Regions from separate parts of the Streptomyces sp. NPDC020958 genome, predicted to be linked through region 1. Evidence: riboswitches for the same ligand, from Rfam matches in the RefSeq annotation. Region 1 holds a riboswitch; the other holds the start of a gene.
The links. Region 1 has a riboswitch for glycine ahead of gcvP (aminomethyl-transferring glycine dehydrogenase). Riboswitches for the same ligand answer to the same signal wherever they lie in the genome.

Region 1 (8,125 bases):
ACCGACGCCCGGGCCGCCGCCACCGTGCGGGATGCAGAAGGTCTTGTGCAGGTTCAGGTGGGACACGTCGCCGCCGAAGTGCCCCGGCTTGGCGAGCCCGACCAGGGCGTTCAGGTTGGCGCCGTCGACGTAGACCTGGCCGCCGGCCTCGTGGACCTGGCCGCAGATGTCGGCGACGTGCTCCTCGAACACACCGTGGGTGGACGGGTAGGTGATCATCAGCACCGCGAGCTCGTCCCGGTGCTGCTCGATCTTCGCCCGCAGGTCCTCGACGTCGATCTCGCCGTCCCCGGCGGTCTTCACGACGACGACCTTCATCCCGGCCATCACGGCGCTGGCGGCGTTGGTGCCGTGCGCGGACGACGGGATCAGGCAGACGGTCCGCTGCGCGTCGCCGTTGGCCCGGTGGTAGGCGCGTACGGCGAGCAGCCCGGCGAGCTCGCCCTGCGACCCGGCGTTGGGCTGCAGGGACACCTTGTCGTACCCGGTGACCTCGGCGAGCCGCTCCTCCAGTTCCCGGATGAGCGTCAGATAGCCCTGTGCCTGCTCGGCGGGGGCGAAGGGGTGCAGCTGGCCGAACTCGGGCCAGGTGACCGGCTCCATCTCGGTGGTCGCGTTGAGCTTCATGGTGCAGGAGCCCAACGGGATCATGCCCCGGTCCAGCGCGTAGTCCCGGTCGGCGAGCCTGCGCAGGTAGCGGAGCATCGCGGTCTCGGAACGGTGGTCGTGGAAGACGGGATGGGTGAGGTAGCCCTCGGTGCGCAGCAGTGCCTCGGGCAGCGTGTCCTCGGCGACCGCGTCGAGCGCCTCGACGTCGCCCTCGACTCCGAAGGCGGCCCAGACGGCGGCCAGCTGGGCGCGCGTGGTGGTCTCGTCACAGGCCATGGAGACGTGGTCGGCGTCGACGAGCCGCAGGTTGACACCGTTCTCGCGGGCGGCGGCGACGATCTCGGCGGCCTTGCCGGGCACCCGGGCGGTGAGGGTGTCGAAGTAGGCGCCGTGCACGATCTCGACACCGCCTGCCGTGAGCCCGGCGGCGAGGACGGTGGCGTACCGGTGGGTGCGCCGGGCGATGGCCCTGAGCCCCTCGGGGCCGTGGTAGACCGCGTACATGCCGGCCATCACCGCGAGCAGCACCTGGGCGGTGCAGATGTTGCTGGTGGCCTTCTCCCGGCGGATGTGCTGCTCACGGGTCTGCAGCGCGAGCCGGTAGGCCTTGTTCCCGTCGGCGTCCACGGACACGCCCACGAGGCGGCCGGGCAGGCTGCGCGCGAACTTCTCGCGGACGGCCATGTAGCCGGCGTGCGGCCCGCCGAAGCCCATCGGCACGCCGAACCGCTGGGTGGTGCCGACGGCGATGTCGGCACCCAGCTCGCCCGGCGAGGCCAGCAGGGTCAGCGCGAGCAGGTCGGCGGCGACGGTGACGAGCGCGCCGAGCTCGTGCGCCTGCTCGATGACGGGCTTGATGTCGCGTACGGCACCGGAGGCGCCGGGGTACTGGACGAGCACGCCGTTGATCTCACGCGCGGCGAGGTCCGCCGGGATGCCGTCGGCGAGGTCGGCGACCACGACCTCCAGGCCCGTCGGCTCGGCCCGGGTCCGGATCACGGCGATGGTCTGCGGCAGCGCGTCCGCGTCGACGACGTAGACGCCCTTCTTGTTCTTGCCCATGCGCAGCGACAGGGCCACGGCCTCGGCGGCGGCCGTGCCCTCGTCGAGCAGCGAGGCGCCGGAGGTGGGCAGCCCGGTGAGGTCGGCGACCGCGGTCTGGAAGTTCAGCAGGGCTTCCAGCCGGCCCTGGGAGATCTCCGGCTGGTACGGCGTGTAGGCCGTGTACCAGGCGGGGTTCTCCATCACGTTGCGCAGGATGACGGGCGGGGTGAAGGTGCCGTAGTAGCCCAGGCCGATCATCGAGCCGAGCACCTGGTTGCGGTCGGCGAGCGAGCGCAGCTCGGCCAGCACCTCGGCCTCGGTGCGGGCACCGGGCAGCTCCAGGCGGTCGGCGTTCTTGATCACGTCCGGCACGGCGGCTGCCGTCAGCTCGTCCAGCGAGCCGTAGCCGACCTGCGCGAGCATCTTGGCCCGCGCCTCCTGGTCGGGCCCGATGTGACGCTGCTCGAAGGGAATCCCCTGTTCGAGTTCGGAGAGCGTGGGGCGGTGGGCGGTCATTGCGGAGGCCTCCTGGTCTGACGCGACCTTCGAGGGGCACCCCGGCACGGGTACCCCGACGGCCTCCCCCTCTGTCATCTCAACCTGAGAGCTTCGCCGGACGCCCGAGGGCTCCGGCTTGCACCGTCGGTGAGGGCGGACACCGTCGACGTCCGCCCTGCTTTCCAGAGTGACCTCGTCCGTGCGGTACGTGGGCCTGAGAGATTCCGGGGAGGATTTGCTCCTTCGGCGCCTCCGGTTTGCCCGAAGGACTCTCCCGCACGGGGTCAGCAGCCGCTTGCCAGCCTACCAGCGGGGGCAGCGCACGGGTCTTCGAGTGGCCGCCGCATTGAATGTGCTCTTTTGTAGTGCTTACGGATGAGGTGCGACCAAGAGGAGGGCCCGTGCAGACCGACATCGATCCGCGCAACCTGATCGGCCGCAAGGCGTTCGACCGCAACGGTACGAAGATCGGCACGATCGACGAGGTGTACCTCGACGACGCGACGGGCGTGCCGGAGTGGGCGGCCATACGCACCGGCCTGTTCTCCCGGGACGCGTTCGTGCCCCTGGAGCCCAGCGAACTGGTCGAGGGAACCCTGCACGTCCCCTTCGACCGGGCGTTGATCAAGGACGCCCCGGACTTCGGCGTGGGCCGCCATCTGTCGCCCGAGCAGGAGCTCCAGCTCTACCACCACTACGGCCTGGACACCCCTGTCCCGCCGCGCCCCCACCCGGACCACGACTTCGGCAAGCTGGCGGGCACGGAGGACGCCGGGGCATAGCGCCCGGCCCGGTGGCGCCGACCGGCCACCACGCCCCGCCCAGCCCTCGCCCCGCCCTCGCCCCGGTCATCCGCCGGCCCTGTCCACCCGCACGCCCCGTCCTCCCTCCACCAGCGGCAGCGGATCCGCCGGCTCCAGCTCGGGGTCGTCGATCCGGAAGGTCCGCACCCGCCCCGCCGCCACCGCCCCCGGCGTCTCGAACCGCACCGTCACCCTGCCGAGCCCGCTGCCCTGCACCCATCCGTGTCCGTACTCCGCGTGCCGCACGTCGTGTCCCGCGGGCCACCGCCGCTCGGTGACCGTCTCCTGCGGCGCCGACGGCGCCGCGACGTCGTCCTCGGCCGGGACCGTCTCCGCCGCCTCGCCCGCCGCCTGCGCGAACAGGTCCTCCTGGGTGTAGTCGGCCAGCCCCGTCACCCCCACCCCCAGCAGCCGCACGCCCCCTGTCGTGTCCACCGAGTCCAGCAGCCGTGCGGCGGCCTCCCGCACGACCGCCGGGTCGTCGGTCGGTCCCCTGAGCGTCTCCGAGCGGGTCAGCGTCGAGAAGTCGTACCGCCGCACCTTCAGGACGATGGTCCGCCCGGACAGCCCGGCTTCCCGCAGCCGCCGCACGCACCGGTCCGCCAGCCGCCGCACCTCCGTCCCCACTCTCAGCCGGTCGTGGATGTCCACGTCGTAGGTGTCCTCGACCGACACCGACTTGGTCTCGCGCTCGGCCACCACAGGCCGCTCGTCGTGGGCGAGCGCCATCGCGTACAGCGCGTGCCCATGGGCCTTGCCGAGCAGCCGCACCAGTTCGTCCTCACCTGCCTCGGCGATCTCGTCGACCGTGGTGATCCCGGCCCGCCGCAGATGGTCCCCCGTCGCCGGCCCCACCCCCGGCAGGGTGCGCACCGGCATCGGCCCGAGCAGCGCCCGCTCCGTGCCGGGCTCGATCAGCACCAGCCCGTCCGGCTTCGCCTGCTCGGAGGCGATCTTCGCGAGCATCTTGGACGCGGCGAGCCCGACGGACCCGCAGAGCCCGGTGGCGGCCCGTATGTCCGCGCGCAGCCGCTCCCCGGCCAACTGTGCCGACGCCGCGTCCCAGGCCGTCCCACCGGCCTCCAGGTCCACGAACGCCTCGTCCAGGCTGAGCGGCTCCACCAGCGGCGACAGCTCGTGCAGCAGCGCCATGACCTGCTCGCTGATCGACCGGTACAGCGTGAACCGCGGCACCAGGTACGCGGCGTTCGGCGCCAGCCTGCGTGCCTGCGCCATCGGCATCGCGGAGTGCACCCCGAACACCCGCGCCTCGTACGACGCGGTGGCCACCACACCCCGTGGTCCGAGCCCGCCCACGACCACGGCCTTCCCGCGCAGACTCGGCTTGGACGCCTGCTCCACCGAGGCGTAGAAGGCATCCATGTCGAGATGGAGGATCGTGGGCGCGTTTCTCACATCTCCGATGCTGCACCACGGCACTGACAACGCGCCGGGAGGTCAGACCGCCTTGTTGCGCCGCCTGGCCAGTTCGTCGGCGGGATTGTGCCCGACGAGGGTCTCGCCGGTGTCGACGCGCTCACCGTGCAGCTGGGAGAGCGCGCTTTCCACGTCCCGCCAGACCACGCCGACCGCGATCCCGAAGATGCCCTGACCGCCCTGGAGCAGGGCGTGCACCTCGTCCGACGAGGTGCACTCGTAGACCGTGGCGCCGTCGCTCATGAGCGTCATGCGCTCCAGGTCGCGGAAACCGCGTTCCCTGAGGTGCTGGACCGCGCTGCGGATGTTCTGGAGGGAGACCCCCGTGTCCAGGAACCGCTTGACGATCTTCAGGACGACGACGTCCCGGAAGCTGTACAGCCGCTGCGTGCCCGATCCGTAGGCGGGCCGGACACTGGGCTCGACCAGGCCGGTGCGGGCCCAGTAGTCGAGTTGCCGGTAGGTGATGCCGGCCGCGGCGCAGGCCGTGGGCCCGCGGTAGCCGATCTCCTCGGTGGCCATGGACGCCGCCCCTCCGCCGCTCGGCACTGCCGTCGGCCGCTGCGGGGCGTGACCGGCTGCGCTGCTGTGAAGCGGGTATGGACCGCTCTCCCCGAAACCGTGTCCGGGGGCACCCCCAGCCGTACCGTCGCCGCTGCTTCTCACGCCGACCTCCGTCCTTGACCTGCCTTCTCGACGGTAGGCAGTCACCAGGGGTGCGTCAACGATCGCCACACTCGGCACGCCGAGTGATAATCACCCTAGGAGTGGTTTCCCGTGCCCCACCGCGGGGAAAGGCTAGCCGAATGCTCTGGCGCAAGGCCGTAGGACGCTCTCAGTGGCCGCTGGCAATTGCCCGTGAGTTCGGCCGCGCCGGGCCGTGGGCGGGCCCGCCACCGGCCTTCCGGCAGGCGACGGGCCGACCTGTTCTCGCCGACCTGTTCTCACTGACTGCTGGTGCCGAAGTCCTCGGGGGAGATCTGGTCGAGGAACTCGCGGAACTTCTCCACCTCGTCCTCCTGCTCGTCCGGGATCGCGATCCCCGCGTCGTCCAGCACCGTGTCACTGCCGAAGATCGGCGTCCCGGTGCGCAGCGCCAGCGCTATGGCGTCGGACGGACGGGCGCTCACCTCGACGCCGCTGGCGAAGACCAGCTCCGCGTAGAAGACGCCCTCACGCAGGTCCGTGATGCGTACTTCGGTGAGCTCCTGGCCGACGGCCTCCAGCACGTCCTTGAAAAGGTCGTGGGTCAGCGGTCGCGCGGGGGCCATGCCCTGCTGGGCGAAGGCGATCGCCGTCGCTTCCCCCGGCCCGATCCAGATGGGGAGGTAACGGTCGCCTCCCACTTCGCGCAGGAGCACGATCGGTTGGTTGGAGGGCATTTCCACCCGGACACCTACGACATCGAGCTCGTTCACACAGCAACCCTAGGCCGTGCCCGGGATGTTTGGGTAGTCGGGCCGACAACGCGCGCCCGATCCGGCCTCCGCCCGGGGCCTGTCACTTCGGTCACGGCAGCCGCACCCCGAGTGCGATCTGCACCAGCGCGGCGTGCAGCTTCACCGTCAGCGCCGCCAGCTCCTTCGTCCGGGCCTCGGCATGGACCCTGGTCTGCGGATTGCGGTGGCGCCGGAGCGGGGCCACCACCTGGTCCACCAGACCCGCCTCACGCTCGGCGGCCGCCTTCATCAGCCGCAGATGGCGCGGTTCGATCCCGAACCGCCCCAGCTCGGCCACGAGCGAGGCCACCGTGACCGTCTCCGCGTCGTAGACACCGTCCTCCAGAGGAGCGATCAGCCCGTACGACTCCCACTCCGCGAGGCAGTCCTCGTCGATCCCGGCGGCCGCGAGCAGCTCCTCGCGGCCGATCCGCGCCACCGTGGGCGCCTCAGGCACCATCGGCACCGCCTCGCCGTCACGCTGCCGCCCCAGCACGGGAAGGTGTACGGCCTCCCCGCGCTCCATGGCGTCCAGGTGCTCCCGGATGACCTTGAGCGGCAGATAGTGGTCCCGCTGCATCCGCAGGACGTGTCCGAGGCGCTCCACGTCCCCGGCACTGAACTTGCGGTACCCGGAGGGAGTCCGTCGCGGCTCGATGAGCCCCTCCGACTCCAGGAAGCGGATCTTGGAGATGGTGACTTCGGGGAACTCGTCGCGCAGCACGTTCAGCACCGTGCCGATGCTCATCAGCCCGGTTTCCGTGGCGGCGGCGCCCTGTCCGGCACCGCCGCTCGGTGTGTGCGGCATGGACCTTCTTCCCTGGGGTCCCCCAGCCGAGGTCCGGCGGGTCAGACGGCCTGCCGGCTCGCGTAGAAGACCAGCCGGTACTTGCCGATCTGGACCTCGTCGCCGTTGGCCAGGGCGACCTGGTCGATCCGCTCCCGGTTGACGTACGTGCCGTTGAGGCTGCCCACGTCGGCCACCGTGAACGAACCGTCCTGGTGACGGCGGAACTCCACATGGCGGCGCGAGACCGTCACGTCGTCCAGGAAGATGTCGCTCTGCGGGTGCCGGCCGGCCGTGGTCAGGTCACTGTCCAGCAGGAACCGGCTGCCGGAGTTGGGGCCACGGCGCACCACCAGCAGCGCGGAACCGAGCGGCAGCGCGTCGACGGCCGCCTGCGCCTCGGGTGAGAGCGCCGGCACCTGGGTCTGACCGGTGACCTCGGCGTCGTAGGCCTCCAGACCGGAGATCGAGATCGTGGACGTCGTCTCGGACGCACGCTCGGGAACGGCACCCGCGCGCAGCGGGGCACCGCAGTTGGAACAGAACCGCGCGTTCTCCGCGTTGCGGTTACCGCACCTCGTACAAACCAGGGCCGACATGGACGGATCCTCCTGCCGCGGCTGCCCCGCCGGGGCGTTGGACGCGTACGGGCCGGAGGAGAACCCTCCACCCGCACCTGAGGTTGACGGTTGCCCGAAACCTATGCCGCCGGACTGGGACGGGTCAACTGACGGCGCGCCCTGACCTCCCGAAATGTCACCCGCCGGACCAGTCACCTGGTCCCGGAACAGAGGACGCTGACCCTCCGCGTCGGGCTGTGCGCGATGGCGGGCGGTCGCGTTTTCGCCGCCCTCTCGCGCGCTCTTGCCGAACAACTTCGCAAACAACTTCACGGGCGATTCCCCTTGACCGAAACAGACCCGCCCGTGGGGCAGGACGAACCCTGACTGAATGAACCGGCCGACCCGGACAACCTCACAACGTCCGTATCCACCAAACAGTTTCCACCACGCACCGGCTCCCCGGTGCGCCGACCCCCCGCATCCTCATGCCCTCGCCGGACGTCCCCCATGCACCACTGGTTCACTGTGAGGACGACCGAGCGTAGTCAGGCTGCTTCGCCGGTCGCAAGGCGTCCACGACGATCCCGGACGACCGCTCGACGCTGACAGTCGCCTGTTCCTTCTCCAGGGTCTGCACCACGCCTCCGGGGATGTTGAGAGCCGGTTCGAGGTCCTGCGGTTTACCGATCACCTTGAAAACGAAGGGCTGGGTGATCTTGTTCCCGTCGACGCTGACACTCTTGCCGGAGTCCGTGAGGTAGGTGCCCGCGACCACCCGGACCCCGTTGACCTGGATCGCCTCCGCACCGGCCGCGCGCAGCTCCTGTATCGCGTCGAGCAGCATGTCCGCCTGTACCGTCCCCTTCGGGTCGTCGACCGTCATCGTGATGCCAGGACCCTGCGCAGCCACGGTCCCCGCCAGAATGCCGAGTTGCTTCTCCTTCT
Region 2 (8,125 bases), on a different contig from region 1:
GCCGCACTCGGGGCCGCTTCCGCGGTCGGCTCGTGCAATGGTGCCGTCATCTGGCAGGGACCCCTCTCAACCGGCTGTAGCCGGCTTGCACTTGCCGCTGGTAGCGGCATGATCGCTCTCTCCTGGGCAGGGTTGAACACCCCATGAAGCGCGAGTCTTCAACGCTCCGGCGACTGGTTGCCAGAGTTGACGGCGAATGGATGCGCAACCGTGATACGAGCAAGGCGTTTCGTTATCCGAACACCGGGTAACGCCTGCCGGACGGGGGCAGAGGCGACAAGTCGTCCTACAGGTGGTCAAACCACCACATTCGACAGGAGGGCATGACCTGAATCACACCGTCCCGCCCACTTCGCGACCGGCGGGTGCAAGCGTCAGTAACCGCCGGGCGCGGGTGGATAGCCGTAGCCGGCCGCCGGGGCCGGGGGGAGGGCCGCGTGGGCCTCACGGTCGTAGAACGGGCGGGCCGCCGCTCTCATCCAGAGTACGACCGGGTCGTACTCGTCGGTCATCGCCACGGTGGACACCGGCAGGCCGTCCGGGACCGCGCCGATCGACTGCTGCATCATCGCCCGCACCGAGTCCACCGCCGGCGGCGACGTGTCGTACACGTCGAGGCCGATCGCCAGGTACGGTGCGCCGAGCGCGGGCTGCACCCAGGCGCGGCGCAACGAGCGGACCGCGGGCGTACGGTGGGCGTTCTGCGACAGCAGGGCGTAGAACTGCGGGATCTCGATGGTCGGTTCGGCCAGCCGCAGCGGACCGGCCGGCTGCCGGTCCAGGCCCGTGGCGATGCGGCGCAGGTCCAGCCAGGGGATGCCGACCCCGCCGCCCGGGGCGTGCGGGTTGAGCCAGAGGCCGAAGTGGTCGGGGTACAGGGTGCGGGCCACGTCGAGGCCGTCGACCACCTCGTACGAGCGGTTCCAGCCGCTGGCCGACAGCTCCTGGGCGGAGGTCACGCAGGGGGCGTAGCCGTGCCCTTCCACCTCCATGTTCCCGTACTGGGCGTCGGGGGAACCGGACTGGCCGTGCCAGAGCAGCATCCAGATCTGGCCGGAGGCGGGTGTGGCGAGGGCGCGGAGGAGTGCCTCGTAGGCGTCGTAGCGCCCGGGGGTTACCTGGCGCAGCATGTGCTCGACCTGTCCGGTCGCCGCGGTGCCGCTGGCGCTCACGTGTTACCGCCCCTTCGTTCGTCGCCCCGCGTGTGGAGCTTGCCCCGCGTTTGGGGACAGCTTAAGCGTCCAGGGGGTGGGGGCCGATGGTCCGTGCGCGGGTACGGGTCCGGCCGCGCGGGAAAGGGAGCCTCAGTGGCCGTACTGGTAGAAGGGGCGCACGTGGTCCCGCATCCAGTGGGCGACCGGGTCGTCCGCCACGTCCAGCAGGACCAGGTTGACCGGCCAGGGCACCGGGACGCGTCCCAGCGCCTTGCCCAGGGCCTCCAGGGGCAGGGCGCGCAGGTCCCCCTCCCACTGGGTGAGTTCGACGCCGACGAACATCACCGGGTCGGCCGTCTCGATCGCGGCCAGGCAGCGGCGGGCCGTGGCGACCACGCCGATCGCCGCGAACTCCGCCGAGGCCGCCCCCAGGAAGTCCATCGGGTCGTCCTGCCAGTCCGGCTCGAAGAGGCGCACCCGGCCGCCCGAGGCGGGTCCGTCCAGTTCGGTGCGGCCGACCCGGCACAGCTCGGCGACGCCCTCCGGCGGCAGCGGAAGGCCCACCACTCCCCCGGGGTTCACGGCGATGCCGACCTGCGGGGGCAGGCCGCGGGCGAACTCGACGGCGGGGGCGATGGTGTACGACAGGTGCGAGCCGACCACCAGGCGGAACTGCTCCTCGGAGCTGAAGACCGGGACGTACACCTGGCCGGCGATCTCCGTGGTGGGCAGGTCGAGGGAGCCGCTGTGCGGGCCGCCGCCCTCGGGCAGCGGGACCCACAGGAAGCTACGGCCCAGCACCTCGATGAGTCGGCCCCCCGCCGCGGGCACGCCGAGGGAGGCCGACAGCACCTCCTCCAGTTCGTTGCCGGGCCAACCGCCGTGCGGGTGGGGGTGTGCCTGTGCCGGGAAGTCCGCGGGAAAGTCCGCCGGGAAGTCCATCTGCCTACCGCCTGCTGGAAACCACTGCTGAGGCTGGAAAGGCTAGCGGGTGACACCGACAAAGCCAGCAGCCGATCGGGCCGCACAGTTTCTGCCCACGCAGCCCGCACAGCCCGCACGAGCGCGGCGCACGCGGAGGCGGTGGCCGGCGCGGTCAGGTCGTGAAGGCGATGCGGCGCAGCGCGTCCGCCGCGTCGCGGTCGAGGAGGAGCGCCGCTCCGCAGCCCGGGGGCAGTGCGCCCTTCTCGACGGAGCGGATGAGCCGGGCCGCCGCCCGGCGGTGGCGCAGGAAGGCGTACCGCGAGACACCCCGGCCGCGCTCGCGCTGGCCGTCGAGGGCCGTGTCCGGCGTGACGTCGAGCAGCAGCAGGTGCAGGGTGGCGCCGCGGCGGCGCGCCTCCCGGGCCAGCCAGTCGCGCACCCAGACCTGTGTTCCGCAGTCGTGCACGGCCACGCCCTCGCCGGTGCGCAGGGCGCGGCGCAGGGTGGCGTAGTGGGCGAGGCGGACCAGCGGCCGGTAGACGGCGTACGGCAGGAAGCGGGCCAGCCGGGCGTCCCAGCGGTCGCGGGTGTCCTGGGAGTCGATCCGTGTGCCCTGGACGGTGCGCCGCATCAGCGTGGACTTCCCGCTGCCCGGCAGCCCGGTGACCACGACCAGGTCACGGGGGCCGAAGCGCAGGCCGTGCGGGCTGTGGCCGGCGCGGTCGCGCAGGTCGCGGACGACCGGTGCGACGGGGAGATCGCCGCACCGCTCGCGGGCCGGGGCCGTCGGCTGTCCGGGCAGGGCGATGCCCGTCGTGGTCGCGTACGCCGTGGTCCTTGTCACCGTGATCGTCCTCCCTGGGGGTTCAGGAAAGGTTTTCCCCACATAATGTAAAGAGAAGGTAATGCACGGTGTCTCGCGGTTCCGTTCGCTTCCTGCCACAGGCCCGTCACAAAGGAGCGCGGCACGTCCGGCCTGCCGCGGCCGCGGACGGCGTGCAATGATGTCCGCGCCAACTGCATACCGGCCGCTTGAATCCGCGCGGGAGAGTCCCCGGCACCACGGTGCCCGGGGCGCCGAAGGAGCAAGTCCCTCCCTTGAATCTCTCAGGCCCCGTTACCGCGCGGGCGAGGCACATCTGAAAAGCGGGCCGCTGTGTCAGTGGCTCCACCCAAGGTGCAAGCCGTGCCCCCGCGTGGGTCAGGGCGAACCTCTCAGGTTCCGATGACAGATGGGGAGGACAGCGGGGAGGACCGCCCTCGCCTGTCACGCCTTTGGGACCCTTGGGAGACGACCGACCGATGAGCAGTACCGATTCCGCCGCACCCCGCCGCACCGCGCTCGATGCCCTGCACCGCTCGCTCGGCGCGACCATGACCGACTTCGCCGGCTGGGACATGCCCCTGCGCTACGGCTCGGAGCGCGACGAGCACCTCGCGGTGCGCACCGCGGCCGGCCTCTTCGACCTCTCCCACATGGGCGAGATCACCGTGACCGGGCCCGAGGCGGCCGGGCTGCTGAACCACGCCCTGGTCGGGAACATCGCCTCCGTCGGGCCGGGGCGCGCCCGCTACACCATGATCTGCCGGGCCGACGGCGGCATCCTGGACGACCTGATCGTCTACCGCACGGCCGACACCGAGTACCTGGTGGTCGCCAACGCCTCCAACGCCCAGGTGGTCCTCGACGCGCTGCGGGAGCGTTCCGCCGGCTTCGACGCCGAGGTGCGCGACGACCGGGACGCGTACGCCCTGATCGCCGTCCAGGGGCCCGAGTCGCCCGGGATCCTGAAGTCCCTCACCGACGCCGACCTGGACGGCCTCAAGTACTACGCCGGGCTGCCCGGCACCGTCGCCGGGGTCCCGGCGCTGATCGCCCGCACCGGGTACACCGGCGAGGACGGCTTCGAGCTGTTCGTGAAGCCGGAGCACGCGGTGGAGCTGTGGCAGGCCCTGACCGAGGCGGGCAGGCCGGCGGGGCTGGTGCCCTGCGGCCTGTCCTGCCGGGACACCCTGCGGCTCGAAGCGGGCATGCCGCTCTACGGCCATGAGCTCACCGCCTCGCTGACCCCCTTCGACGCCGGGCTCGGCCGGGTGGTGAAGTTCGACAAGGAGGGCGACTTCGTGGGGCGCGAGGCGCTCACCGAGGCGGCCGCCCGCGCGGAGTCGGACCCGCCGCGCGTCCTCGTCGGCCTGGTCGCCGAGGGCCGCCGGGTGCCGCGCGCCGGTTACCCGGTGGTCGCCGCCGGCAAGGTGATCGGCGAGGTCACCTCCGGTGCCCCCTCCCCCACCCTGGGCAGGCCGATCGCGATGGCGTACGTCGACGCGGCGCACTCGGCGCCCGGCACGGCCGGGGTCGGCGTGGACATCCGGGGCAGTCACGAGCCGTACGAGGTCGTGCCGCTGCCGTTCTACAAGCGCCAGAAGTAGCCACCGCAGGTGACGCCGAGCACATCGTCGCCGCTCGCGCACGCCTTCCGCAGTTCCCCCTTCACCAGCACTCCCCCGCGTACAGGAGAATTCAGGACATGAGCAACCCCCAGCAGCTGCGTTACAGCAAGGAGCACGAGTGGCTGTCGGCCGCCGAGGACGGCGTGGCGAAGGTCGGCATCACGGAGCACGCGGCCAACGCGCTCGGTGACGTCGTCTTCGTCCAGCTCCCGGCGGTCGGCGACACGGTGACCGCGGGCGAGACCTGCGGCGAGCTGGAGTCGACCAAGTCGGTGTCCGACCTGTACTCGCCGGTCACGGGCGAGGTCACCGAGGTCAACGAGGACGTCGTGGAGGACCCGTCGCTGGTGAACTCGGCCCCCTTCGAGGGCGGCTGGCTGTTCAAGGTGCGCTTCGCGGACGAGCCGGCCGACCTGCTCTCCGCCGACGAGTACACCGCCTTCGCCGCCGGCTGAGGGCCGCCCACGCCCCCATCGCCGGCCGACGGCCGCAGGAACACCGGCTTAGGAGTCGTAGAAACAGATGTCCGTCCTGAACACGTCCCTGCACGAGCTCGACCCGGAGGTCGCCGCCGCGGTCGACGCCGAGCTGGTGCGTCAGCAGTCCACCCTGGAGATGATCGCCTCGGAGAACTTCGCTCCGCTCGCGGTCATGGAGGCCCAGGGTTCCGTCCTCACCAACAAGTACGCCGAGGGCTACCCGGGCCGCCGCTACTACGGCGGCTGCGAGCACGTCGACGTCACCGAGCAGATCGCCATCGACCGGGTGAAGGAGCTGTTCGGCGCCGAGTACGCCAACGTGCAGCCGCACTCCGGTGCCTCCGCCAACCAGGCGGCCCTGTTCGCGCTGGCCCAGCCCGGGGACACCATCCTCGGTCTGGACCTCGCCCACGGCGGTCACCTGACCCACGGCATGCGCCTGAACTTCTCCGGCAAGCAGTTCGACGTGGTCGCCTACCACGTGGACAACTCCGGTCTGGTGGACATGGCCGAGGTCGAGCGGCTCGCCAAGGAGCACCGGCCGAAGGTGATCATCGCGGGCTGGTCGGCGTACCCGCGCCAGCTGGACTTCGCGGAGTTCCGCCGGATCGCCGACGAGGTCGAGGCGTACCTGTGGGTCGACATGGCCCACTTCGCGGGCCTGGTGGCGGCGGGGCTGCACGAGAACCCGGTGCCGTACGCCGACGTGGTCACCTCCACCACCCACAAGACGCTGGGCGGTCCGCGCGGCGGCATCATCCTGGCGAAGAAGGACTTCGCGAAGAAGCTGAACTCGTCCGTCTTCCCGGGTTTCCAGGGCGGCCCCCTGGAGCACGTGATCGCGGCGAAGGCGGTCTCCTTCAAGGTCGCCGCCTCGGAGGAGTTCAAGGAGCGCCAGCGTCGTACGGTGGAGGGTGCGCGCATCCTGGCGGAGCGGCTGACGGCCGCCGACGCCCGCGAGGCCGGTGTGAACGTCCTGTCCGGCGGTACGGACGTCCACCTGATCCTCGTCGACCTGCGCGAGTCCGAGCTGGACGGACAGCAGGCCGAGGACCGGCTCCACGAGGTCGGCATCACGGTCAACCGCAACGCCGTCCCGAACGACCCGCGCCCGCCGATGGTCACCTCGGGGCTGCGGATCGGCACCCCGGCGCTGGCCACCCGCGGCTTCACGGCCGAGGACTTCGCCGAGGTCGCGGACGTGATCGCCGAGACGCTGAAGCCTTCCCACGACGCGAAGGCGCTGAGGGTCCGGGTCGAGGCCCTGACCGCGAAGCACCCGCTCTACCCCGGTCTGAACAAGTAGTTCCCCGGCGGGGGCGCCCGACGGCGTGTGCCCCCGCCCTTTTCCAAGGAGTTCCCGTGGCCATCTCGGTCTTCGACCTGTTCTCGATCGGCATCGGCCCGTCGAGCTCCCACACCGTCGGCCCGATGCGCGCGGCCCGGATCTTCGCGCGCCGCCTGCGCAACGAGGAGCTGCTGCCCTCGGTCGCGCGGATACGTGCCGAGCTGTACGGATCCCTCGGCGCCACCGGTCACGGCCACGGCACCCCGAAGGCGGTGCTGCTCGGTCTGGAGGGCGCCTCGCCGCGCACCGTGGACGTGGAGACGGCGGACGACCGGCTGGAGACGATCAAGACCTCGGGGCGGCTGTCGCTCGTGGGCGAGCACGAGATCGCGTTCTCCTTCGACGACGACCTGAAGCTGCACCGCCGCAAGGCGCTCCCCTACCACGCGAACGGCATGACCCTCTGGGCGTACGACGCCTCCGGGGCGGAGCTGCTGTCCCGGACCTACTACTCGGTCGGCGGCGGGTTCGTCGTCGACGAGGAGGCGGTCGGCGCGGACCGCATCAAGCTGGACGACACCGTCCTGAAGTACCCCTTCCGCACGGGCGACGAGCTGCTGCGCCTGACGAAGGAGACCGGTCTGTCGATCTCCGCGCTGATGCTGGAGAACGAGCGGGCCTGGCGGACGGAGGACGAGATCCGCGCCGGGCTGCTGGAGATCTGGCGGGTGATGCAGGCGTGCGTCTCGCGCGGGATGTCCCGGGAGGGCATCCTGCCGGGCGGGCTGCGCGTGAAGCGCCGGGCCGCCGTGACCGCCCGCCAACTGCGCGCCGAGGGCGACCCGTTGGCCCACGCGATGGAGTGGATCACGCTCTACGCGATGGCCGTGAACGAGGAGAACGCGGCCGGCGGCCGGGTGGTGACCGCGCCCACCAACGGCGCGGCCGGCATCATCCCGGCGGTCCTGCACTACTACATCAACTTCGTGCCCGGCGCCGACGAGGACGGCGTGGTCCGCTTCCTGCTGGCCGCCGGCGCGATCGGCATGCTCTTCAAGGAGAACGCGTCCATCTCCGGCGCCGAGGTCGGCTGCCAGGGCGAGGTGGGCTCGGCCTGCTCGATGGCGGCGGGCGCCCTCGCCGAGGTCCTCGGCGGCTCTCCGGAACAGGTCGAGAACGCCGCCGAGATCGGCATGGAACACAACCTCGGCCTCACCTGCGACCCGGTCGGCGGCCTGGTCCAGATCCCCTGCATCGAGCGCAACGGCATGGCCGCGGTCAAGGCGGTCACCGCGGCCCGCATGGCCATGCGCGGCGACGGCTCCCACAAGGTGTCCCTGGACAAGGTCATCAAGACCATGAAGGACACGGGCGCCGACATGAGCGTCAAGTACAAGGAGACGGCCCGCGGCGGGCTGGCGGTGAACATCATCGAGTGCTGATGGGACGGGCCCTGACCAGCGCGGCATGCGAAGAACCACGGTTCCTGCCCGTGAAGGCCCGGGGCGAGCCGTCGCCGCCGGACGACGACCGGCCGGCCCTTCCCGAGGAGCCGGCGGAGACGCCCCGGCGCCCCGGTTCGCCTCGGCCGCTGAGCCCGGGGAAAGCGGGCGCCGGTGTGCCGCAGACTGGTGTCGATCAGTTGACCGACCCAGGGGATGGATTCCATGGCCGAGCGGCCCTTGACGCTGATGGCAGTGCACGCCCACCCGGACGACGAGGCCACGAGCACGGGGGGTGTCCTCGCGCGGTGTGCGGCGGAGGGCATCCGCACGGTGCTCGTCACCTGTACCGACGGCGGCTGCGGTGACGGGCCGGGGGGTGTCAAG

Region 2: another riboswitch for glycine. It lies ahead of gcvT (glycine cleavage system aminomethyltransferase GcvT); the one in region 1 lies ahead of gcvP (aminomethyl-transferring glycine dehydrogenase).

What each region holds. Positions count from the first base shown of each region.
Region 1 covers NZ_JBVHFU010000001.1:5,379-13,503, reverse strand. The annotation lists gene gcvP (aminomethyl-transferring glycine dehydrogenase) at 1-2,169, opposite strand, end outside; glycine riboswitch at 2,344-2,438, opposite strand; gene ACZ3KP_RS00060 (PRC-barrel domain-containing protein) at 2,553-2,933, shown strand; gene ACZ3KP_RS00055 (DNA polymerase IV) at 3,000-4,370, opposite strand; gene ACZ3KP_RS00050 (MerR family transcriptional regulator) at 4,413-5,057, opposite strand; gene ACZ3KP_RS00045 (bifunctional nuclease family protein) at 5,336-5,809, opposite strand; gene ftsR (transcriptional regulator FtsR) at 5,901-6,638, opposite strand; gene ACZ3KP_RS00035 (FHA domain-containing protein) at 6,680-7,510, opposite strand; gene ACZ3KP_RS00030 (DUF881 domain-containing protein) at 7,701-8,125, opposite strand, start outside.
Region 2 covers NZ_JBVHFU010000002.1:286,298-294,422, forward strand. The annotation lists gene ACZ3KP_RS07160 (ABC transporter permease) at 1-50, opposite strand, end outside; gene ACZ3KP_RS07165 (enhanced serine sensitivity protein SseB C-terminal domain-containing protein) at 375-1,172, opposite strand; gene ACZ3KP_RS07170 (enhanced serine sensitivity protein SseB) at 1,305-2,096, opposite strand; gene ACZ3KP_RS07175 (AAA family ATPase) at 2,251-2,928, opposite strand; glycine riboswitch at 3,112-3,211, shown strand; glycine riboswitch at 3,212-3,320, shown strand; gene gcvT (glycine cleavage system aminomethyltransferase GcvT) at 3,381-4,508, shown strand; gene gcvH (glycine cleavage system protein GcvH) at 4,607-4,984, shown strand; gene glyA (serine hydroxymethyltransferase) at 5,052-6,314, shown strand; gene ACZ3KP_RS07195 (L-serine ammonia-lyase) at 6,371-7,738, shown strand; gene ACZ3KP_RS07200 (PIG-L family deacetylase) at 7,964-8,125, shown strand, end outside.